Luteitalea sp. TBR-22: one gene and its partner. The protein of the gene in region 1 interacts with the protein of each later gene in a pairwise test. Links are inferred from orthologs where the notes say so. Each region holds a gene or a part of one and is shown in the gene's direction. Other genes may lie near its edges. The genes, in order: dprA and recA.

Region 1 (11,103 bases):
TTCGCCCGCGCGACCAGTCGTTCGACGACCGTGCTGTGGCGCAGCGACGGCCGCTGGATGCGGACGGCGAGGCGGAATTGCCGGTCGTGCCGCGACACGCCCAGGGCGATCGAACGGGGCACGGCGGGCACGGCGTCCAGGGCGCGGGCGCGGATGCCGAAGGTCGCATCCGGCCCCGAGAGCCGCTCGAGCGCATCGACCGCCCGGGCGCCGGCCCGATGGACCCGATTGGCCTCGACCACCATGGGTTCGATGATGTCGCCGAGGAGTTCAGCCTTGAGGCTGCGAGCCGAGTCGAGACGCACGTGTCCTCCTGATCGCCCGGATGCGCAGGATGCGCACCCTCGCTGATCAACGTCCTCGACGGCCGAGCCGCACCGCTACTTCCAGGTTGCGAGGTTCTCGGCCTTCACGGGCAGGTCCCAGTGCGCCTGCAGGAGCTCGAAGCGGCGCTGCTCCTCCTTGTCGAACAGCGCCTTGTCCGGATAGAGCTCCTTCAGGATCGCGCTGTTGTCGAACGGCGCGAAGGCCGTCGCCGCGTCCTTGAAGGTGATCGTGACGCGCATGTCCCAGCGGCCGTCCTCGGTGCCGTGGTAGACGGGGTAGTCGACGGTCACCTTCAGGATGCGCCCGAGCGCCTGCTCCTTCATCAGCACCGGGTAGTGGTTCTTCCTGAACAGCGCCTTGAACTCGTCGAACGCGCCCCAGCGCGTCTTGTAGTAATACTCGACGACGAACGGGGCGGCGGCCGTGGACGCGGCGGGCGCCTGGGCGAGGCTGGTGGCCGGCAGGGTCGCGAGCAGCGCGCACGCGATCACGAACGAGCGGAATCGGGGCATGGGACGGATCTCCTGCGCCGAAGTGTACAGAGGCCAGGTGGAGTGTCTACCCCGCCGTTCGTCATGGTGACCCCGGCGCGGTCGCCTGCCCTGAGGGACGCCGACGCGGCATCGCCCAGTCCCTGGTGGCGTCAGCGCTCCGCGCGGGCCACGACCGCGGCGCGCACGTCGCGCGCGCCGGCCTCCCGCAAGACCTGTGCGCACGCCGACAGCGTTCCCCCGGTGGTCACCACGTCGTCGACCAGCAGGATGCGGGCACCGGCGACCATCGCCCGCACGCGTGCGGCTCCACGTCCCGTGAGCGCCGGTCGCAGGCCAATCGCCCCACGCAGGTTCCGTCGCCGCGCCTCGGCGGGGAGGCCGGCCTGGGTATGCCGCCAGCGAAGGCGTGCCAGTGGCTGCGCGACGGGCGCGCCGAGCGCGCGCGCGACCCGCTCGGCCTGGTTGAAGCCGCGGCGCAACCGTCGCCAGGGATGCAGCGGCACGGGGACGACGAGGTCGATCGCGTCGAGGTGGAGGTGCGGGTGGAGGACGAGGTGCGCGGCCAGCCGGGGCGCCAGCGTCTGGTGGCCTCCGTACTTGAACGCCTGCACGATGGCCCGCATCACGCCGTCGTAGCGGGCTGCGCAGGCGATGGCCGACAGGTGCGGCGGCCGGTCGTCGCACCGGCAGGTCGCTCCGGCGGGTCGAGGCCGGCCACACCGCTCGCAGAGCGACCCCTCGTACCAGGGCACGGCGGCCCAGCAGGTGTCGCACACCGGTCCGGCCGTCGGCCGGGCCAGCGGCTCGTGACACGCCACGCACGCCGGGGCGAGCAGCAGCGCCAGGGCGGCGTCCAGCAGGCCCGGGGGCGCCGGCTCAGCGGGACTCGACGGCCAGCTCGGTGCGAGGGGCGGTGCCCCAGAGACGGTCGAGCGAGTAGAACTCGCGCGTGTCGGGCGTGAAGACGTGCACGATGAGGTCGAAGTAGTCGAGGAGGATCCACTCGGCACGGTCGTAGCCCTCGACGTGCGCGGGACGGATCCCGTGTGCCTTCAGCTTCTCCTCGATCGCGTCGGCGATCGCCTGCACCTGGCGGATGTTCGTGCCCGTGCAGATCAGGAAGAAGTCGGCGAACGCCCCGACGCCCCGCAGGTCCATCAGGGTGACCCTGGTGGCCTTGCGATCGAGCGCCGCGTCCACCGCGGCGCGGACGTCGTCCGGGATCGGGGCTGGCTGCTGCTCGGCCCGCTGCGCGTCAGTACTCGCCATGCAAGCGTCTCGCCGCCGGTGTGGGGGTGTACAGGCCGTGCCGGCGGATGTGCGCGGCCACGGAGGGAGGCACGGCGGTGCCCACCTCCTGTCCAGTAAGGACTCGTTGACGGATGTCGGTCGAGGACACGTCGGGGGTGTCGGCTTCGACCAGCCAGATGCGGCACTTCCCGGCGCCATCGGCGGGATCGAGCACCCCGCCGCGCGGCACGGCGCGCAGGCGGGGCGCCACCGCCGGGTGGTTGCGCGTCGCCTCCGGCAGCGCGTGGCCGGGGCGCGTCACGACCACGAAGTGGCCGGCGTCGAGCACCTCGGGGAAGCGGTGCCAGGTGTCGATTGCTGCAAACGCGTCGGCGCCGGTGATGAAGAAAATCTGCAACGGGTCGTGGCCGAGGGCGGCCAGCGCCTGCAGCGTGTCCCACGTGAACGTCGGCCCGGGGCGGGCGAGCTCGAGGTCGCTGGCCACGATCAGCGGGTCGTCGGCCGCCGCGAGCGCCGCCATGGCGAAGCGGTGCCACGGCGACGCGCTGGGCGAGGCCTTGTGGGCGGGGACGTGCGAGGGCATCAGCCACACGGCGTCCAGCGAGAGAGCCCGGGCTGCGGCGTGGGCCGCGGCCAGGTGACCGAGATGCACTGGGTCGAGGGTGCCACCGAGCACCCCGAGGCGCAAGGGGCGCTCACTCATGCGGGGCGTCTGGCGCTGCCGGGCTGCGACGCGAACGTCTCAGCGCCTCGATCGACGAGGGGCGCGTGGGCGCCGGCCCGGATGCAGGTGCCGCCTGGTCGACGTCGGCCTCCGGCGGTGCCGTGTCCGGGCCGACCGCCGGCGCCTCGTCCGGGCGTGCCGCGTCCGCCTCGGCGCGCCGCGCCCGTTCGAGGGCCCGTTCCGCGCTGACGTGCTGCACGTACGGCCAGAGCGTCTCCAGCAGCTCGGGCACGCCCTCGCCGGTGACGGCGGAAATGGCGTGGAACGGCAGGTCGAGGCTCGCCGCGTGGGCCCGGAGCGCCTCGAGGCGGGCCGGGTCGCCGAGGATGTCGATGCGGTTGGCCGCGACGACCTGCGGCCGCGCCGCGAGCGGCAGCGCATCGGGATCGAGCGTGTCCGCATTGGGCACGTACTGCTCGAGCTCGCGCCGGATGACCTCGAGATCCTCGACGGGATCGCGACCCGACGCGTCGCTGACGTCCACCACGTGCAGGAGCACCTTGGTGCGCTCGACGTGCCCGAGGAACCGGTGCCCGAGGCCCTTGCCCTCGTGCGCCCCCTCGATGAGCCCCGGCACGTCGGCCATCACGAAGCTGCGATCACCGCTGAGCGCGACCACGCCGAGGTTGGGGACGAGCGTGGTGAAGGGGTAGTCGGCGATCTTGGGCTTGGCGGCCGAGACGCGGGCGATCAGCGTCGACTTGCCGACGTTGGGATAGCCGACGATGCCGACGTCGGCGAGCAGCTTCAGCCGCAGGCGGATCTTGAAGACCTCGCCCTTCTCGCCGGAGTCGGCGCGGCGCGGCGTGCGGTTGGTCGACGAAGTGAAGCGCGCGTTGCCGCGTCCACCGCGTCCGCCCTTGGCGGCCTGCACGCGGTCGCCGACCATCGTGAGGTCGGCGAACTGGTGGGCGTGGCCGAACTCGTCGATGCGGTAGGCCACCGTGCCGGGCGGCACGGGCAGCTCGAGGTCCTTGCCGGACTTGCCGGTGCGGAGCGAGCCTTCGCCGTTGCCGCCGCGTGGCGCGGCGAAGTCGGGGTGGAACCGGTAGTTGACGAGGGTGTTGTGGTGCGGGCTGGCGACCAGGTAGACCGATCCGCCAGCACCGCCGTCGCCGCCATCGGGGCCGCCGCGCGGGATGAACTTCTCCCGCCGGAAGCTGATGGCGCCCCGTCCGCCGTCCCCGGCGCTGACGTCGATGTCGACTTCGTCAACGAACATGCGGGGATGCGGGACGGCCTGAGCCTGTCCCGAGCAGTGCTACTCGGTGACCGGGTGGACGCTGATGAAGCGGCCGCGGGCGCCGTGGTCCTCGAACTTGACCACGCCCGACACCTTGGCAAACAGCGTGTCGTCCTTGCCCAGGCCGACGTTCTGGCCGGCGTTGAACCGACGGCCGCGCTGACGGACGAGGATCGACCCACCCGTCACGACGTTGCCGTCGAACTGCTTCACGCCCAGGCGCTGCGCGTTGCTGTCGCGCCCGTTGCGCGAACTGCCCTGTCCCTTTTTATGAGCCATGACGTACGTCCCTGCTAGACGAGGATGTCCTTGACCTGGATGCGCGTGTAGGTCGCGCGATGCCCCTTGGTCCGGCGCATCCCCTTGCGACGCTTCTTCTTGAACACGCGAATCTTCGGCCCACGCGACTCGCCGGCCACCGTCCCGACGACGCGGGCGCCCGCGACGAACGGGGCGCCGACGAGCACGTCGCCGCCGTCCTTGCCCACGAGCAGCACCTGCTCGACGGTGACTTCCTGGCCGGCCTCGACGTCGACGCGGTCGACGGTGACGATCTCGCCCGGGGTGACTTTCACCTGGCGGCCGCCGCTTTGAATGATGGCAAACACGGTCGTTGCTCCTGCGTGCTACTGCTACGGTGTCCGCTGTCCGGACCCGGCAAAGACGACGAGCATAGCACAGCCCGTCTGGGGAGGGGAACCAGAAATGCCGCAATGCCGGGAATGGCGCGATGCCTTGGTAGGGCGCGGTCCCCGGTACCTGGCCCTTCCTTCTACTTCAGCATGATCCGCGAACCGCGGACGCGGGTGGTGCTCAAGGTGTTCAGGAACGACGGCAACACGGCATCCATCTGCTCGAAGAACGACGACAGGGCCGGGACGTTCTGCTGGCTCGGGTAAAGCCGCTCCTCGCGGTAGCTCTCCTGGTACAGCACCGCGCCGGTCCGGCCGTCGATGAACACGAGCTTGGGCCGCAGGATGTACCCCTTGCGCTCCATGTACACGCGGGTCGGCATCACCGTGCGGCGGCCGAACTGGTCGTACACCTCGCGCTCCTGCGTGACGATGCCGGAGGCCTGGTGCGGCCGGAAGATGACGGTGCCGGTGACGATGAGGGGCTGCTGGAACTCCTCGCCGATCTTCTTCCAGTACGCCGCGTTGGCAAACAGCGGCTCGTAGGCCTCGAGATCCTTCTCGTCGAGGATCTTCTCGGGAAACGCCATCGACGACGGCGCGTCGGCGGGCACGGGGGAGCCCGGCGTGGACGGGCCCTTGGCCTGGTCACGGGCGACCTGTTGCAGGGGCAGTGGGTCGGCCTCGATGACCCGCAACTTGCTCTTGGTGCGCAACTGGCTCCGCAGCAGGCGGACCGTTTCCATGTTGGCGTCGACGTCCTCGGCGCCACCGGAGATGAAGCCCACCACGTGGACGCGCGAGAACGGCGTGACGTCCAGCTTGGCCTGGATGGGCGTGTCGATGGGCACCTCGTACACCGAGGTGCAGCCGACGCCCATGGCCAGTGCCGCGCCCGCGAGCGCGAGGCTAGCTGCCCGAAGTGCCCGAGTTCCTCTTGGCGCGGTCATTGATTTCCTTGAACAGATCGTAGTTCTGCTGGATGGAGAGGTTCTGGGGTTCGAGCTCCAGCGCCTTCTCGTACGCCTTGCCCGCCCGATCGAACTTTCCGAGCTGTTCGAACGCGATGCCAAGGTTGTTGTAGGCCGCCGCGTAGGTCGGGTCGATCTCGGTGGCGCGCTCCCAGCGGAACACGGCCTCCTGCCAGAGGCCCTTCTGGGCGACGGCGATGCCGAACTCGACCTGCGCCCGGGCCTGCTCGCGGGCTTTGTCCTCGGCCGACGCGACGGCAGACGCACCCAGCACGAGCGCCAGCGCGAGCATCCACGAACGGGTCTTGGTCATGGGACTGATTGCCACTATACACCTGTGCCGGAACCCCGATAATCGCAGTTCCTGCCTCCCGACACGCGACAGGATCAATTGACGCGCGAGCTCACGTTTCAGCCGGCATGGCGGCCACTTTGCACCAGCCGCACGCGTGTCAGCCCCGTCCCTCGATGCCCTCGCCCTCGGACTGGCCGCCGCGGCCCAGCCGGCCTGCATCGCCCGGATGCTCAGGGCCGCGCCAGGCCTGTGGCCCACCCTGCCGCTGGCCGACAGCCTCGAGGCGGCAGGCCTGCACGGTCCGGGCGCCGTGGCGCACTGGCGCGCCGAGGCCGGTCGGATGGCCGCGCGGGCCGCGACGCTGGGCTACGGCCTGATCTGGCCTGACCACGACCTCTATCCGCCTCTGCTCGGCAGCCTCGTGGATCCGCCGCTCTTGCTGTGGACGCGTGGAGACGTCGCGACGCTTCATGCCCCCATCGTGGCCATCGTGGGCTCGCGGCGAGCCACCGCGTCGGGGCGGGAGGTCGCCGGGCAGTTGGCCGCCGACCTCGCGGCAGCAGGCGTGGTGGTGGCCAGCGGGTTCGCGCAAGGGATCGACGCGGCCGCGCACCGCGGCGCCCTGACCCGCGGCCGGTCGGTCGCCGTGCTCGGGTGCGGGCTCGACCAGTCGTACCCGCGCGACCACGCCCCGCTCGCCGACCACCTGGCCCGGCAGGGCGTGCTGATCAGCGAGTTCGCCCCGGGCACGCCTCCGCTGGCCCACCACTTTCCCTTGCGCAACCGGGTGCTCGCCGGGCTGGCTTCGGGGGTGGTCGTGGTGCAGGCCGCGCTGCGCAGCGGCTCGCTGATCACGGCCCGGCTGGCACTCGAACAGGGCCGCGACGTGATGGCCGTGCCCGGCGACGTGCGCACCGGCGCCCATGCCGGGGCGCATGCGCTCATCCGGGACGGCGCCCGCCTGGTCGAGACGGCAGCCGACGTGCTCGACCAGTTGGGATGGGATCGGGGCGTCGCCGTTGCCACTTCAGGTGCGGACCAGACACACGCCAGCGGGGCGCGGGACGACCGGTCCGACGAGCCCGCGACGTTCGGTCGGGGGCCGGACGGGGCGTCGTTGCGCGCGCTGCTGGCGCGCGAGGGCGGCGCCACACTCGACGAGTTGATCAGCGAAACTGGCCGGAATTCCTCGGATCTGCTCGGAGAGTTGCTCGATCTCGAACTGGCCGGCCTGCTCGCGCGCGATGCCGCCGGCCGATTCTTGCCCCCGGAACGGAAGTGGTAACGTAAAGTTCGCACGCCAATGTCCAAGCCCCTCGTCATCGTCGAAAGTCCCGCCAAGGCCAAGACCCTCGCCCGGTTCCTGGGTAACCAGTTCCGCGTCGAGGCGAGCGTGGGGCACGTGCGCGACCTCCCGGAGAACGCCAGCGAGGTCCCCGAATCCATCAAGAAGGAGTCGTGGGGGCGGATGGGCGTCGACGTGGAGCACGGCTTCAAGCCGTACTACGTCGTCTCGTCGGACCGGAAGTCGCGGATCCGGGAGCTGAAGGCCGCCGTCAAGGACGCGCCGGAAGTGTTGCTGGCCACCGACCCGGATCGCGAAGGCGAGTCGATCAGCTGGCACCTCCGCGAGGTGCTCAAGCCGAAGGGGTCCGTCAAGCGCATCGTCTTCCACGAGATCACCGAGGAAGCCGTCCGCGACGCGATCGCCCATGCTCGCGACATCGACCTGAAGCTGGTCGACGCGCAGGAGAGCCGCCGCATCCTCGACCGCCTGTACGGCTACATGCTGTCGCCGGTGCTGTGGAAGAAGGTGCAGACGGGCCTCAGCGCCGGCCGCGTCCAGAGCGTGGCGGTCCGCCTGATCGTCGAGCGCGAGGAGGAGCGGCGCGCGTTCCGGCGCAGCGCGTACTGGGACCTCGACGCCCGCGTCAGGACCGCCGACACGCAGTTCACCGCGAGCCTGGTGCGGGTCGGCCAGGAGCGCGTCGCCTCCGGCAAGGACTTCGATCCGACGACCGGCGCGCTCATCGGGCGCAACGTGCGCCTGCTCGACGAGGCCGCGGCCCGAGGGATGCGCGAGTCGCTGTCGCAGCGGCTGCCGTGGACGGTCACCAGCGTCGAGGAGAAGCCGGCCACGCAGCGCCCGTCGGCGCCCTTCACGACGTCGACGCTGCAGCAGGAAGCCAACCGCAAGCTCGGCTTCTCGGCCGATCGCACGATGAGCGCGGCGCAGCGGCTGTTCCAGGACGGCGTGATCTCGTATCACCGCACCGACTCGACGACCCTGAGCGACAAGGCCCTCCGCGAGGCGGCGCGGGCCATCAAGGGCATGTACGGGGAGCCCTTTTACGGCGGCCCGCGCCAGTATCAGACCAAGGTCAAGAACGCGCAGGAGGCCCACGAGGCCATCCGCCCGACCGACTTCGAGCAGACGCCGCAGTCGCTGTCGCTGCCCCCCGACGAGGCGCGCCTCTACGACCTGATCTGGAAGCGCACCGTGGCGTCGCAGATGGCCGAGGCGCAGTTGTTGCGCACGACCCTCGAGATCACCGCCACGGGCGCCGACGGCACGCCGCACGTGTTCACGGCGACCGGCAAGGCGATCAAGTTCGCCGGCTTCCTGCGGGCCTACGTGGAGGGCAGCGACGATCCGGCGAGCGAACTCGGCGACCAGGAGACGATCCTGCCCAAGCTTGCGGTGGGCGATCGCATCACCGCGCCCGGGCTCGGCCCGGTCGCGCTCGTCGGACTCGACCCCAAGGCGCACGAGACCGTGCCGCCACCCCGCTACACCGACGCGTCGCTCGTGAAGCGGCTCGAGGAGGACGGCATCGGCCGCCCGTCCACCTACGCGTCGATCATCCAGACGATCGAGCGTCGCGGCTACGTGTGGCGGCAGGGCAAGGCGCTCGTACCGAGCTACACCGCCTTTGCCGTCACCCGCCTGCTCAAGGACCACTTCGGCCAGTTGGTGGAGCTCGGTTTCACGGGGCGCGTCGAGGAGGATCTCGACCAGGTCTCCAACGGCGAGCTCGATCGCACCGCTTTCCTCGAGCAGTTCTACAACGGGCAGGACGGCTGGCCCGGGTTGCGCCACCTGGTGACCAACGAGGACCGCATCGACTACCCGGTGATCGACCTCGGCGTCGATCCGGACTCCGGGCAGAAGATCGTCATCCGCATCGGCCGCTACGGTGCCTACGTGCAGATGGGCGAGGCCAACGCCTCGATCCCCGAGGACGTCGCGCCGGCCGACTTCACGTTGGAGCAGGCGCTCACGCTGCTCCGCGAGAAGACGCAGGGGCCCCAGAGCCTCGGCAACGACCCGAAGTCCGGCCTGCCGGTGTACGTGCTCAACGGCCGGTTCGGCCCGTACGTGCAGTTGGGGGAGGCCCCCGAGAAGGGCAGCAAAGAGAAGCCGCGTCGGGCCTCGCTCACCAAGAACGACCGGCCCGACACGATGACGCTCGCGCGGGCGCTCGAGCTGTTGTCACTGCCCCGCACGGTGGGCCACGATGCCGAGACCGGGCAGGACATCATCGCCAACTTCGGGCGGTTCGGTCCGTACGTGAAGCGTGGTGACGAGTTCCGGTCGATCGGCGCCGACAGCGACGTGTTCACGATTACCCTCGACCAGGCCATCGAGCTCTTCAAGCAGGAGAAGAAGCGCGGCCGCGGGCGTACCGCGACGCGCACCGTGCTGCGCGAGGTCGGCCTGCATCCCGCGTCGCAGGCCAAGGTCGAGATCCTCGAGGGGCGCTACGGGCCCTACGTCACCGATGGCACCACCAACGCGTCGGTGCCCAAGGACGTCGCGGTCGACAGCCTCACGCTCGACGAGGCCGTCGGGTTGCTGAAGGCGCGTGAAGGGACGTCGGCGAAGAAGGGCCGGGGCCGTGCCCCGGCCAAGCGAGCCCCTGCTGGCGGCGCCCGCAAGCGCGCCGCAAAGCGATCCGCCTGAGCCCGTGTCCTGCCCCAAGGGCCGAACGACGAAGGCCGTCTGAATGCCGACTGTGACCATCATCGGCGGCGGACTCGCCGGCAGCGAGGCGGCGTGGCAGGTCGCCTCGCGTGGCATCCCCGTGCGGCTGCACGAGATGCGTCCGGTGCGCCCGACCGAGGTACACCAGTCGGACGGCCTCGCGGAACTGGTGTGCAGCAACAGCTTCCGCGGCGACAAGCTCGACAACGCGGTGGGCCTGCTGAAGCACGAGATGCGATCCCTCGGCTCGCTCATCATGCGGTGCGCGGAGGCGACGCGCGTGCCGGCGGGTGCAGCGCTTGCCGTCGATCGCGTGCTCTTCTCGAGGGCCGTCACCGAAGCGGTCACCAGTCATCCCCTGATCGAGGTGGTACGTGGCGAGGTGCCGGCGATTCCCGATCCGGCCAGCACGGGCGGTCCCGTCGTCATCGCCACCGGGCCACTGACCTCCGACGCCCTGTCGCAGGACATCGTCCGCCTCGTCGGCGCCGAACACCTGTCGTTCTACGACGCCATCAGCCCGATCGTGCTCGCCGAGACGATCGACATGTCGGTCGTGTACCGCGCCTCACGCTGGGGGCGAAGCTTGCGCGCGACGGAGCAGGACGGCCGGTTCGGCGCAACCGAGCCGGCCCGACGCAGCGAGAGCGCCGACACGGTGCCCGATCCCCAGTCGTCGGTGTCCGGCCCTGCCTGCGGCGTCTACGACGGCGAGGGCGACTACCTGAACTGCCCGATGACCGAGGCCGAGTACCGCGCGTTCTACGCGGCGCTCACCACCGCGGAGTCGGCCACCGTGCACGACTTCGACAAGGCGCAGTTCTTCGAGGGCTGCCTGCCGATCGAGGTGATGGCGCATCGTGGTCCCGACACGCTGCGCTTCGGCCCGATGAAGCCGGTCGGCCTGCCCGATCCACGCACCGGCCGCCTGCCGTTCGCGGTCGTGCAGTTGCGACAGGACACGCTGGCGGGCGACCACTACAGCCTCGTCGGCTTCCAGACGCAGCTGAAGTGGGGCGAGCAGGCGCGCGTGCTGCGGATGATCCCGGGGCTCGGACATGCCGAGTTCGTCCGCTTCGGCATGGTGCACCGCAACACGTACATCAACGGCCCCACGGTGCTGCGTCCCACGTGGCAGGTGCGGATGCGCGACGACCTGTTCTTCGCCGGCCAGGTGTCCG
Region 2 (11,106 bases), 2.4 Mb from region 1 along the record:
GCCCTTGCGCGTGCACGTGCACCGGGAACGCCGACGCCCCCAACAGCACCAGGAGCAGGAGGACCGTCGTGGACGAGCCCGTCGCGGCCCCCGCGGGCACCTTCACGGCGGCCGTCGCCAGCGCCCGCTCGGGCAGCAACGCGATGAGCGTGCCGATGGCGAGGATGCCGAAGCCGACCCAGATCCAGTTGACCAGCGGGTTGACCACGACGTGGAACGTCGCCGACTGCTGCTGTGCGTCGAAGCCGGCCAGCACGACGTAGAGGTCGTAGCCGATGGACCGCTGGATCGCCACCTCGGTGGTCGGCTCCTCGGTCCGCTTGTTGTAGAACCACTTGGCGGGAGCGATCGGGCCAATCTCCTTGCCGTCGCGGAACGCCACCATGCGCGCGGTGACCATCTGCTTCTGCGCGTCCTGCGTGATCGCAATCCCGTCGTGGCGCACCGAATACGGCCCGACCGTCACCGACTGCCCCGGCTTGAGGAGCAGCTGCTCCTCCTGCTTGAAGCCGTCGCCGGCAAAGCCCAGCGCCATCAGCACGATGCCGAGGTGGACGATGTAGCCGCCGTAGCGGCGCTGGTTGCGCGCCACCAGGCCGATCGCCGACGTGACCAGGTCCGAGCCCGAGTACTGCTGGCGCACCCGCGCGCCGCGCACGAACTCCTGCACGAGGGTCGCGGTCACGAACGCCGACAGCGCGAAGCACGTGCCCGACGACCACACACGGACGCCCAGCGCCACCAACCCGCCGCCGGTCACCACCGCCGCGACCACCGGCCAGAGGAACTGGTACCGGAGGTTGTCGATCGTCGACTTGCGCCAGGCCAGCAGCGGACCGATGCCCGTGAGGGCGAGCAGCGCCAGGCCGATGGGCAGCATCCACTTGTTGAAGAACGGCGGCCCGACCGTCAGCCGCTCGCCGGCCACCGCCTCGCTGAGCGTCGGGAACATCGTCGCGAACAGGACGAAGATGGCCGAGAACAGCAGGATCCAGTTGTTGGCCAGGAACGCCGCCTCACGCGAGATCCAGGAGTCGAGCTCGTGGCGGGCCCGCAGCAGCGGCAGGCGGTAGATCAGCAGGCCGAAGCTCACGACGAGCAGCACCGTCATGAACGCCGTGAACATGAAGGCCAGCTGCTTGTCCTCGCCGAACGCGTGCACCGACTGCACCACGCCGGAGCGGGTCATGAAGGTGCCGAAGATCGTCAGGAAGAACGTCGTGATCACCAGCGTCATGTTCCACACGCGGAGCATGCCGCGACGCTCCTGCACCATCACCGAATGCAGGAAGGCGGTCGCCGTGAACCACGGCAGCAGGCCGGCGTTCTCCACCGGATCCCAGCCCCAGTAGCCGCCCCAGCCGAGTTCCTCGTACGCCCAGATCATCCCGAGCGTGAGGCCGAGCGACAGGAACAGCCAGCTCACCATCGTCCAGCGCCGCACCGCGCGCAACCACGAGTCGTCGAGGTACCCGGTCGCCAGAGCCGCCATGCCGAACGCGAACGGGATCGTCATCCCGACGAAGCCGATGTACAGCGACGGCGGGTGGATGACCATGTAGACGTTCTGCAGGAGCGGGTTGAGCCCCTGCCCGTCCGGCGGGATGTCGGCCAGGTACGTCTCGAACGGGTTGTTGTGCACGACCATCAGGAAGAGGAAGAACATCTCCACGATGGCGATGACCGCCACGACGTACGGAATCAGCTCGCGGTGCGACTCGCGCGAGTTCCGGACCGCGATGGCCCCGAACACCGACAGCAGCAGCACCCAGAACATGATCGAGCCGTCGAGGCCGCCCCAGTACGCCGTCAGCTTGAACAACAGCGGCTGCGCGGCGTCGGAGTACCGATCGACGTACTTGATGGCGTAGCTGTCGGTGACGAAGGCGTACATGATGATCGCCGAGGCCACCGACATGAGGGCCGTCACGAGGTAGAAGGCCCCGATCCCGCTCTCGGTGAGGCGCGTCGACTGGCGCCGCGCGCCCGCGAGGCACGCCGTGGCGGCATAGGCCGCAACCACGAAGCAGGACAGGAGGAGGAACGTGCCGAGCGCTGGCATGGCGCGCTAGTTCGCGGCCGACGTCTGCTTGACGCCTGCGGGATGCGACGCGCCTCCCGGGTTGCCCGGGGAGCCGGCCTCGTACTTGGACGGACACTTCGCCATCACGCCATTGGGTTCCACGACGAACCCCTCCGGCCCGAGCGTCCCCTTCACCACCACCTCCGACCCGTCCTTGAACGTGTCGGGCACGATGCCGGTGTAGTTGGCCCTGACGACCTGTCCGCCGTACGCGACGTCGAAGCGGTAGTCCAGGGAGTCGGGCTTGCGCCGGATGTCGGACGCATGGCCGTGCAGCTGCAGGCGCTTGCCGTACCAGTTGGCCGGCTGGGTCATCACCTCGTTGACGTGCTTGTAGTACTGCGTATCCTCGCTGAGACTCGAGTACAGCATCGCGCTGAACGCCAGTCCCAGGACGAGGGTCGAGATCGCGATCTTGACGGTCTTGGATCCGCTCATGGTTTTGGGGAGGGGCGCGGGTGCACGAATGTCACCCCTCTGGCGGATTATGACGCCGGTTGGACGTACTTCGCCAGAAGTTTCGCCACCTGCGCCACCGGCAGGCCCACCACGTTCGGGTAGGAACCCTCGACACGGGTGACGAAGCGCGAGGCCCGTCCCTGGATGCCGTACGCACCGGCCTTGCCGAGCGGCTCGCCCGAGGCCACGTACCAGGCAATCTCCTCCTCGTCGAGCGGCGCGAACCACACCGTCGTCCGCTCCACGAAGGCCTCCTCACCATCGGCGTGGCGCAGGGTCACCCCGGTGTACACGTCGTGAGCCCGGCCCGAGAGCTGCCGCAGCATCGCCGCTGCCTCGGCGTCGTCTTCCGGCTTGTTCAGGATCACGCCCGCGCACACCACGGTGGTGTCGGCCGCGAGGACGATCTCCCCGGGCCCGCACGCCACGGCTCGCGCCTTTGCGTCCGCCAGCCTGCGGACCAGCGCTTCGCCGGTCTCGTCGGGCAGCGGCGTCTCGTCGACGTCGGTCGCCCGGACTTCGAAGGTGTAGCCGATCGCCGCCAGCAGCGCCGACCGGCGCGGCGACGAGGACGCGAGCACGAGCTTCATCTAGATCACCGAGAAGGTTCGTCCCGCATCGCCGAGCAGCTCGCGGAGCCGCCCCTCGATCACACGCCGATGCAGGTCGAGTTGTTCAGCCACCCGTCCGTCCTTGGCCCGCACGTAGATGACGCCATCGGCCTCACGGATGGGACTGCTCAGGCGCGCCATGGCCCCGCCCACGGCCAGATGCCACGACGCCTCGACCTTGCCCCAGCTGTGGGGTTGGGCGGCAATCAGTTTCATGATGGTGCCGGGCGCCAGTTCCTTGGAGGAGAACACGGCCGCAGCATAGCAGCCCCTGTCCGGGCGCCGTCGCGCCGGAGGCGCAGACCGGCGAGTCTACGAAAACCGACGCCTGCCCCCTCGGCATGGCGGTTCGGGTAGGCTGTACGGAGCCCCTCCCGGGGAGGTCCCCGCCATGCGCCAACGTCAGGCCGTCATCGTCTCCGCCGTTCGCACGCCCACCGGCAAGTTCCTCGGCGGGCTCAAGGATTTCACCGCGCCGCAACTCGGGGCCCTCGTGCTCCGGGAGGCCGTGACACGGGCGGGGCTGGCACCCGACGACATCGACGAGTGCATCCTCGGCAACGTCGTGTCGGCCGGGCTGGGCCAGCATCCGGCACGGCAGGCGGCCCTGACGGCTGGCCTGCCTGCCGAGGTGCCGGCGCTCAACGTGAACATGGTGTGCGGCTCGGGGCTACGTGCCGTCATGCTCGCCGCCCAGGGCATCGCCACAGGTGATCGCGACATCGTCGTTGCCGGCGGCATGGAGTCGATGAGCCAGGCGCCATACCTCCTCCCGCGGGCCCGCGAGGGGTTCCGCATGGGCCACGCGCAGGTGGTCGACAGCATGATCCAGGACGGCCTGTGGTGCGCGGTCGACAACTGGCACATGGGCATGACCGGCGAGGCCGTCGCCGGCAAGTACGGCATCGGCCGCGAGGCGCAGGACGCCTACGCGGTGCGCAGCCACCAGAAGGCGGCCCAGGCGCAGCGCGAGGGCGCCTTCTCGGCCGAGATCCTGCCGGTCACCATTCCGCAGAAGAAGGGTCCGGCCATCGTCGTCGACCGCGACGAGTCGGTGCGCGAGGACACGTCGGTCGAGGCGTTGGCGAAGTTGCGGCCGGCCTTCGATGCCAATGGCACCGTCACGGCCGGCAACGCGCCCGGGGTGAACGACGGCGCCGCCGCCCTGGTGATCGCGGCCGACGACGTGGCCGCCGAGCGCGGGCTCACGGTGCGGGCGCGCATCGTCGCGCAGGCGACCTCCGGCCTCGAGCCGAAGTGGGTGATGATGACCCCGGTGCCGGCCATCCGCACCGTCCTCGAGAAGGCCGACTGGACGATGGACTCGGTCGACCTGTTCGAGATCAACGAGGCGTTCTCGGTGCAGGCAATCGCCGTCACGGGAGAGTTGGGCATCCCCGAGGACAAGGTCAACGTCCACGGCGGCGCGGTGGCGCTCGGCCACCCGATCGGCGCCAGTGGCGCGCGCGTGCTCGTCACGCTGCTGCACGCGCTGGAACGCCGGAACCTCCGACGCGGCGTCGCCGCGTTGTGCCTCGGCGGCGGCAACGGCGTCGCCCTCGCGATCGAACGCCCCTGAGGACGCAGGCGTCGCCCCCGGCCGACGCCGTGACGCACATGACCAACATCCAACTGATAGGCGTGATCGGGTCGGGCACGATGGGCAACGGCATTGCGCAGACGTTCGCGCAGCGCGGGTTCGACGTGCGCCTCGTCGACGTGTCGGCGCCAGCGCTCGACAAGGCGAAGGCGACGATCAGCAAGAGCCTCGGCAAGTTCGTCGAGAAGGGCACGCTGAGCGCCGAGGATCGCGACGCGACGCTGGGGCGCCTCGCCTTCTTCGGCTCCATCGACCACCTCGCCGATGCCGACTACGTGGTCGAGGCGATCGTGGAGCAGCGCGACGCCAAGCGCGAGCTCTTCGCGAAGCTCGATGCGCTGGTGCGCGAAGACGTGGTGTTGGCGACCAACACGTCCTCGATCTCGATCACCGAGATCGCCGCGGCGACGCGTCGGCCCGAGCAGGTGCTCGGGATGCACTTCATGAACCCGGTGCCGTTGATGCAACTGGTCGAGTTGATCCGCGGCCAGGCGACGTCCGATGCGTCGATGGCGCTGGCCGAGGAGCTGTGCCGGCGCCTCGGGAAGACGGGCATCCCGGCGAGCGACTACCCCGGGTTCATCGCCAACCGGATCCTGATGCCGATGATCAACGAGGCGGTCTTCGCGCTGATGGAGGGCGTCGGCACGGCCGAGGCGATCGACTCGGTGATGAAGCTCGGGATGAACCACCCCATGGGGCCCCTCACGCTGGCCGACTTCATCGGCCTCGACGTGTGCGTCGCGATCCTCGACGTGCTGCACCAGGGGCTGGGCGATCCGAAGTACCGCGTCTGTCCCCTGCTCCGCCGGATGGTCGCGGCCGGCCACCTGGGGCGCAAGACGGGGCGCGGCTTCTACCACTACGCGTAGAGCGGGAATCGGGAGTCGGGAGTCGGGAGTCGGAGACAGGAGGTACGGACCGGCGCACGGCCGCTGTCAGAATCCCTCGGCCCTGCCGTCCACACAGCGTGATCACCTGCGCCGCAGGCCAGACGACGGGAGAAGCGCCCGCGGCCCGACGCGCCTCGATTCCCGACTCCCGTCTCCCGACTCCCGTCCGGATGCTCTGCTTACATCCGCTTGCCGGCCACGCGCGTGAGTCGCCAGTAGGCGAAGAAGGCGAGCGGGCCGATGCACAGGACTTCCCTGGCGACGGCGGTGAGGTTGTGCGCAAGGAAGCCCGGCACCCAGTACCGGCGGGAGATGGGCAGGAACAGGTGAAGGTCCGACTGGTAGAAGTCGGGCCGCAGCGGCCACAAGGCCATGACGCCGATCGGCGCCGTCGTGTCGTGGCCGAGCCAGTCGAGCAGGATGTGCGAGGCGTAGGCCAGGCTGGCGGCGATGGCCCAGCGCCACCCGCCGGTCAGGACGCGAGCGACCAGCAGCACCACGACCACGGCGCCGAGGCTGTGCGTGTACATGGAATGCACGCCGAACAGCAGGTCGATGTCGGGCAGCGCCCCGAGCGCGGCGAAGGGCAACATCGCCAGGACCGCGGTATCCACGGGACGCCGCGCGGCCGGCGGATCGAGGTGACGAACGAGGGTGCGGGGACCGGCGGCGAGCACGCCGACCGCCACACCGGCCAGCGCGTGCCCCAGGGGGCTGGGCATCCGGCGACAGTAGCAATCCTGCTCCACCCCGGCAACCTGAAGGGTGCAGATGCTGCGAGCCCTGTCCCCAGTGGCGAAAGTGCTCATCGCCCGCAAGTCACTAGGAACAGGACGCTTAATCACAATCTGTCGACAGACTTTCGCTTGACAGCCGGCTGGCACGCCCCTAGAATGACGAAGGCGTCAGCGAAGCGCCTGCCGCACGGCGGCACGGCTGGCCTGTCTGCCTTTTCCGACCGCAAGGAGTACGAGTGATGCCCGTTGACGACCTGAAGGAACGCGTGCGCGCCATCGAGATGGCCGTGGGCCAAATCGAGAAGCAGTTCGGCAAGGGCTCGATCATGCGGCTCGGGCAGAAGGATGCCGTGGCCATCCCGAGCATCTCGACCGGCTCGATCAGCCTCGATTACGCGCTCGGCGTCGGCGGCGTGCCTCGCGGCCGGGTGATCGAGGTGTTCGGGCCCGAGTCGTCGGGCAAGACGACACTGGCGCTGCAGGTGATTGCCCAGGCGCAGAAGCTGGGCGGCATGGCGGCGTTCGTCGACGCGGAGCATGCGCTCGACGCCTCCTACGCGCAGAAGCTCGGGGTGAACCTCGAGGACCTGCTGGTGTCGCAGCCCGACAACGGTGAGCAGGCCCTCGAGATCGTCGAGGTGCTGGTGCGCTCGGGCAGTGTCGACGTGGTGGTGGTCGACTCGGTGGCGGCGCTGGTGCCGCGCGCTGAGATCGAGGGCGAGATGGGCGACCAGCAGATGGGCTTGCAGGCGCGCCTCATGTCGCAGGCCTTGCGCAAGCTGACCGGCGTGGTGGCCAAGAGCAAGACCTGCCTCATCTTCATCAACCAGCTGCGCGAGAAGATCGGCGTGATGTTCGGCAACCCCGAAACGACGACCGGCGGGCGGGCGCTGAAGTTCTACTCGTCGGTCCGCATCGACATCCGCCGCATCGGCGCCATCAAGGACGGCGACCAGGTCACCGGTGGGCGCACGCGCGTCAAGATCGTGAAGAACAAGGTGGCGCCGCCGTTCCGCGAGGCCGAGTTCGACGTCATGTACGGCGAGGGCATCTCCAAGGAAGGCGACCTGCTCGACCTCGCCGTGGAGCGGAAGATCGTCGACAAGAGCGGCACGTGGTTCTCGTACAGCGGCGAGCGCCTCGGCCAGGGCCGCGAGAACGTGAAGCAGTTCCTGAAGGACAACCCGGCGACGTACCAGGCCATCGACGAGCGGCTCCGCAAGGAGTTGGGCCTCGCGCCGACGACTCCGGAGCCGGTCGCCGGCTGATCTCCGCGCCGCCCGTGCCCGCCCAGCGAAACGCCGGGCGGGGGCGGGGCGTTACAAGAAGTTGGTAGGGTTTGCGGAGGTCCGTCCCGGCGGATTTCCCTGGCCGCCTCCCCTGCCTCACACACTGCATGGAGAGATGGTCGGCTGCGCGCAGCCGACCCTACCCACTCACGCGAGGCTGTGCTATGCTTCGCGGGTTGTTCCGCCCGCTACTTCGTGCCGAGGTAGCTCAGTTGGTAGAGCATACGACTGAAAATCGTAGTGTCGCCAGTTCGATTCTGGCCCTCGGCACCATCTCCCCTCTCCAGTCAGTCACAAAGCCCTAGCGCGGCAGCTCGCCGCCTCCGGGTGTAGGCGTCGGCCTTGGCCGACGCGCGGACGTTCGCGCCGACAGCCTCACGGACGCGATCGGCTACGCTTGCCCTACCGGACGGTCGGCAGGCAGAACTCGATGCGGATCTTCGCCGTGATGTGCCTCGTTGCAGTCGCGGGCGGCACGAGCCTCGTGCCCGCACGCGACAATGCGCGCGCCTCGCAATCGGTCTCCAGCGCGCGTCCCACCACGACCGACCTGCTCCGACTCGCCGGCGAGCAGGTCGTCGCCTTTGGCCGGGATCTCGAGGGCATCGTGGCGCGCGAGGCGTACGTGCAGACGGTGCGGCAGTGGCCCGCCTCCGTTCCAAAGTCGCCTGGCAAGGGTCGCCTGATCGAGGAGCGGCACCTCCGGTCCGACCTGCTGCTGGTCCACGATCCGTCAGTGCCGTGGCAGATTCATCGCGACGTGCTCGCCGTCGACGGCCGCGACCTTGCGGGCCGGGAGGCACGCCTGCGTCAGCTGTTCTCGGCACCAGCGGCCGACGTGCGCGCACTGCTGCTGGCGATCGTCGAGGACAGCGCCCGCCACAACCTCGGACACATCGAGCGCAACATCAACATCCCGACGTTCCCGATGGTCGTCCTGCACCCTGAGAATCAGTGGCGGTTCGAGTTCCGCGACCGCGGCATGGTCGCCGAAAGTGGTCGCGCGGCTCGCCGGATCTCCTTCAGCGAGCGAGGGCGTCTGCGCGTCATCCGCGACCGCAACGGCCGGGATGTGCGGACCGAAGGCAGTTTCGTGCTGGACGGCGTCACCGGCGAGTTGCTGCGAGCCACCATGGAGCCGCGCGCCGCCGACCTCTATACCCATCTCGAGGTCACATTCGGCGCCGTCGATGGCGTGCCCCGCCGGGTGCCCGTGCAGATGTGGGAGTGGTACTGGCAGCAGGGCTCGCTGCGCGATCGGTATGTCGAGGGGCTGGCGACGTATGACTCATTCCGAAGGTTCACGACGGAAGTCGGTAGCCCTCGCGTTGTCGGCCCGCCTGACTGAGCAGCCCGAACCCGAGATCTACCAGCCTCAGGGTGCCACCGTCAGCCGAAGTTCCCGGAGCCAGCGGTTGCCCTGTGAATCGCCGCTCACCTGCAGCGTGTACGAGCCGTCCTGCAGCGATCCTGTCGGGATGCGAAATACCTGGGTACCAGGTCCGGCGCCCGCGTCGACCGGCATGGCCGCCTGGAGCGGCGCGTCACCGGCACGGCTCAGGCTGATTGTCAGCTGCCCCGGAGTCGCTTGACCGTCGAGAGGCACCGCGACGATGAGCTCCGGCTGCTGCGCTCGACTCACGCGAGTTCCGGCCAGGGGCTCGACGAGGTGCCCGCTGCGGGTCAGGAACGGATGGCCCTCTGCGACGTCCCCGCTCTTTATCGGAACCACCCTGCTGGCAAGGAACACGTCCCCGGCTGAGAACTTCGAAACGGCCGGCATGTCGAGGGACTTCACCCGCACGCTGCTGCGCCGGCCTGCTTCGTCATGGACGGCGCTCTCGACCGTGTACGGTCCCGGCGAAAGCACAGCCGCACACAGAAAGCGCAGTCGGGGTTGCTGCCCATTTCTGAGGGACAATGCCCCGTCCAGCACGTAGCGTTGCGCGAACGTCTGGATGACATCGCCGTTGAGCGCCCGCACGCGCGCCACCACGACGGCGACGCGTGAAGGTGTGGGTGCGCCAGCCGATGCCGTCAGGTGCTCGATGGGCACATCGACGACGATGGCAGCACGCCCGCCGTCATTCGACGGGACTCGAACAACATCCAGCATCGACGGAAACGCATTGGGAAGCGGTGACGCTTCCAAGGCCAGGACGGCCGGATCGCCGCGGGACAGCCACGGCTTCGAGGACTCGACGCGAGAAGCCACGAAGCCACGTCTGGCGGAAACCGACGTGCCGCGCCGGCGCACCTGTACCTTGAGTGGCCTGAATGTGCCATCCAGCGTCGGGTTCGTCGACGCGTACGTCAGGAGGTAATGATGACGGCGGTCGTCCTGCATCCGCCGGAGCACGACGTCGAAATCATTCCGATTTCGTACGAAGGTTCCGCCAGTGTCCTGAGCTAGCCGGCTCAATCCGGCGGTCTGGTCGAAGGACCGAGCATTCGTGTCCGGTCCTTCACCGCGGTCGAGTCCGCTTATCGCGGAGCACACGCTCACGCTCGGATCGCAATCGAGCATGGTCTTCGCCGCAGACTGAATCTGCTGGCTGGCGCGGTACTCATCACTGACAGTGGTCAGACCTGCACTGTTGATGATGTAGAAGCTGACGTTCGCCCGGTTCGCTTCGGCGATGAGTCGCTCGAAATCACCTTCGAGGTCCCGGGTCAGCAGCAGTCCTTCGGAGAAGAGCACCACGCTCTTTCGACCTGGCGGATCGGCCATTGCCTTGACCAGCAGCCTCAGGCCGCCAAGAGCCGCATAACCGGCTTGTACCCTCTCCAACTGCAGGAACTGCGTGGCGTCGTTGGCACCTGCGGGCGCAGGAAGGCCCGCCGCCTGGCGCAGCGCTCTCTCCGCGTCGTCCTCGGAACTCGCAACTCTGAAGCTGTACTCCCAGTTCGCACGCCTGCGCACGCTGTCGAGGGCTCGCACCAGAGACGGCTTCTGCCCCGTGAAGTCCTGGGCGACCTGCAACCGCGGGTCGAGCACGAAGATCCCCGTAGGTGGTAGGTCCGCGCCGAGAGCTTCGATGTGGGCGAGACTGGCGGCGTAGGCGAGCTGCCGAGGCTGAGGCGCGAGCCGATCGAACACAATGGCCGTGGGCAGTGCTCTGCGGTTGATTGCACCAGTGTTCGGACCGATCAACTGACTTGCAGACGCCGTAGTCGACACTGCGGCACTGTTCACACCCGCCTCGGGGAAACTCGCGCCCTGGCCAACCGCGGGCGCCTCGAAAGATAGGACCGACTGAAGCGCTCCATTCTCGCGAACCTCGAAATCCTGCCTTGCAAGGTCGAGGACAGGACGCCCTCGCGAATCACGGACGACGACGTCCACGGTCACCACAAGGGTTCCCTGCCGGAACGTTGGCTGGTCAGGTGCGGACTGCCCGTCACTGGCTGCAGGTTGCGCACAGAAACAGAGC

Evidence for each region.
Region 2: the proteins of dprA (region 1) and recA interact in binary tests that used the Bacillus subtilis proteins (3 or more experiments, as listed by UniProt). The link is inferred for Luteitalea sp. TBR-22 from one-to-one orthologs.

Annotation. Positions count from the first base shown.
Region 1 is NZ_AP024452.1:5,339,035-5,350,137, reverse strand. The notes cover bases 5,347-8,156. They hold dprA (DNA-processing protein DprA), read left to right. Parts: upstream 5,347-6,091; coding sequence 6,092-7,222; downstream 7,223-8,156. Other genes in these bases: topA (type I DNA topoisomerase), read left to right, coding at 7,241-8,156; TBR22_RS22145 (tetratricopeptide repeat protein), read right to left, coding at 5,581-5,955; TBR22_RS22150 (hypothetical protein), read right to left, coding at 5,347-5,552. Outside these bases: TBR22_RS22190 (S1 family peptidase), read right to left, coding at 1-305; TBR22_RS22185 (hypothetical protein), read right to left, coding at 381-839; TBR22_RS22180 (ComF family protein), read right to left, coding at 971-1,444; rsfS (ribosome silencing factor), read right to left, coding at 1,698-2,090; nadD (nicotinate-nucleotide adenylyltransferase), read right to left, coding at 2,077-2,775; GTPase ObgE, read right to left, coding at 2,768-4,018; rpmA (50S ribosomal protein L27), read right to left, coding at 4,058-4,318; rplU (50S ribosomal protein L21), read right to left, coding at 4,333-4,647; more of TBR22_RS22150, read right to left, coding at 4,812-5,346; more of topA, read left to right, coding at 8,157-9,901; methylenetetrahydrofolate--tRNA-(uracil(54)-C(5))-methyltransferase (FADH(2)-oxidizing) TrmFO, read left to right, coding at 9,945-11,103. UniProt on the Bacillus subtilis protein: Protein that helps load RecA onto ssDNA during transformation. Binds cooperatively to circular ssDNA, is able to bridge different segments of DNA. Favors the loading of RecA onto SsbA- or SsbB-coated ssDNA and formation of RecA-DNA filaments.
Region 2 is NZ_AP024452.1:2,983,885-2,994,990, reverse strand. Bases 5,824-8,636 are described here. They hold recA (recombinase RecA), read left to right. Parts: upstream 5,824-6,622; coding sequence 6,623-7,651; downstream 7,652-8,636. Other genes in these bases: TBR22_RS12240 (hypothetical protein), read left to right, coding at 8,103-8,636; TBR22_RS12255 (metal-dependent hydrolase), read right to left, coding at 5,826-6,368. In the rest of the region: TBR22_RS12285 (cytochrome c-type biogenesis CcmF C-terminal domain-containing protein), read right to left, coding at 1-2,062; TBR22_RS12280 (cytochrome c maturation protein CcmE), read right to left, coding at 2,069-2,521; TBR22_RS12275 (nucleoside triphosphate pyrophosphatase), read right to left, coding at 2,569-3,132; TBR22_RS12270 (DciA family protein), read right to left, coding at 3,133-3,405; TBR22_RS12265 (acetyl-CoA C-acetyltransferase), read left to right, coding at 3,545-4,732; TBR22_RS12260 (3-hydroxyacyl-CoA dehydrogenase family protein), read left to right, coding at 4,771-5,625; more of TBR22_RS12240, read left to right, coding at 8,637-9,020; TBR22_RS12235 (VWA domain-containing protein), read right to left, coding at 9,048-11,024. UniProt on the Bacillus subtilis protein: Multifunctional protein involved in homologous recombination, DNA repair and competence.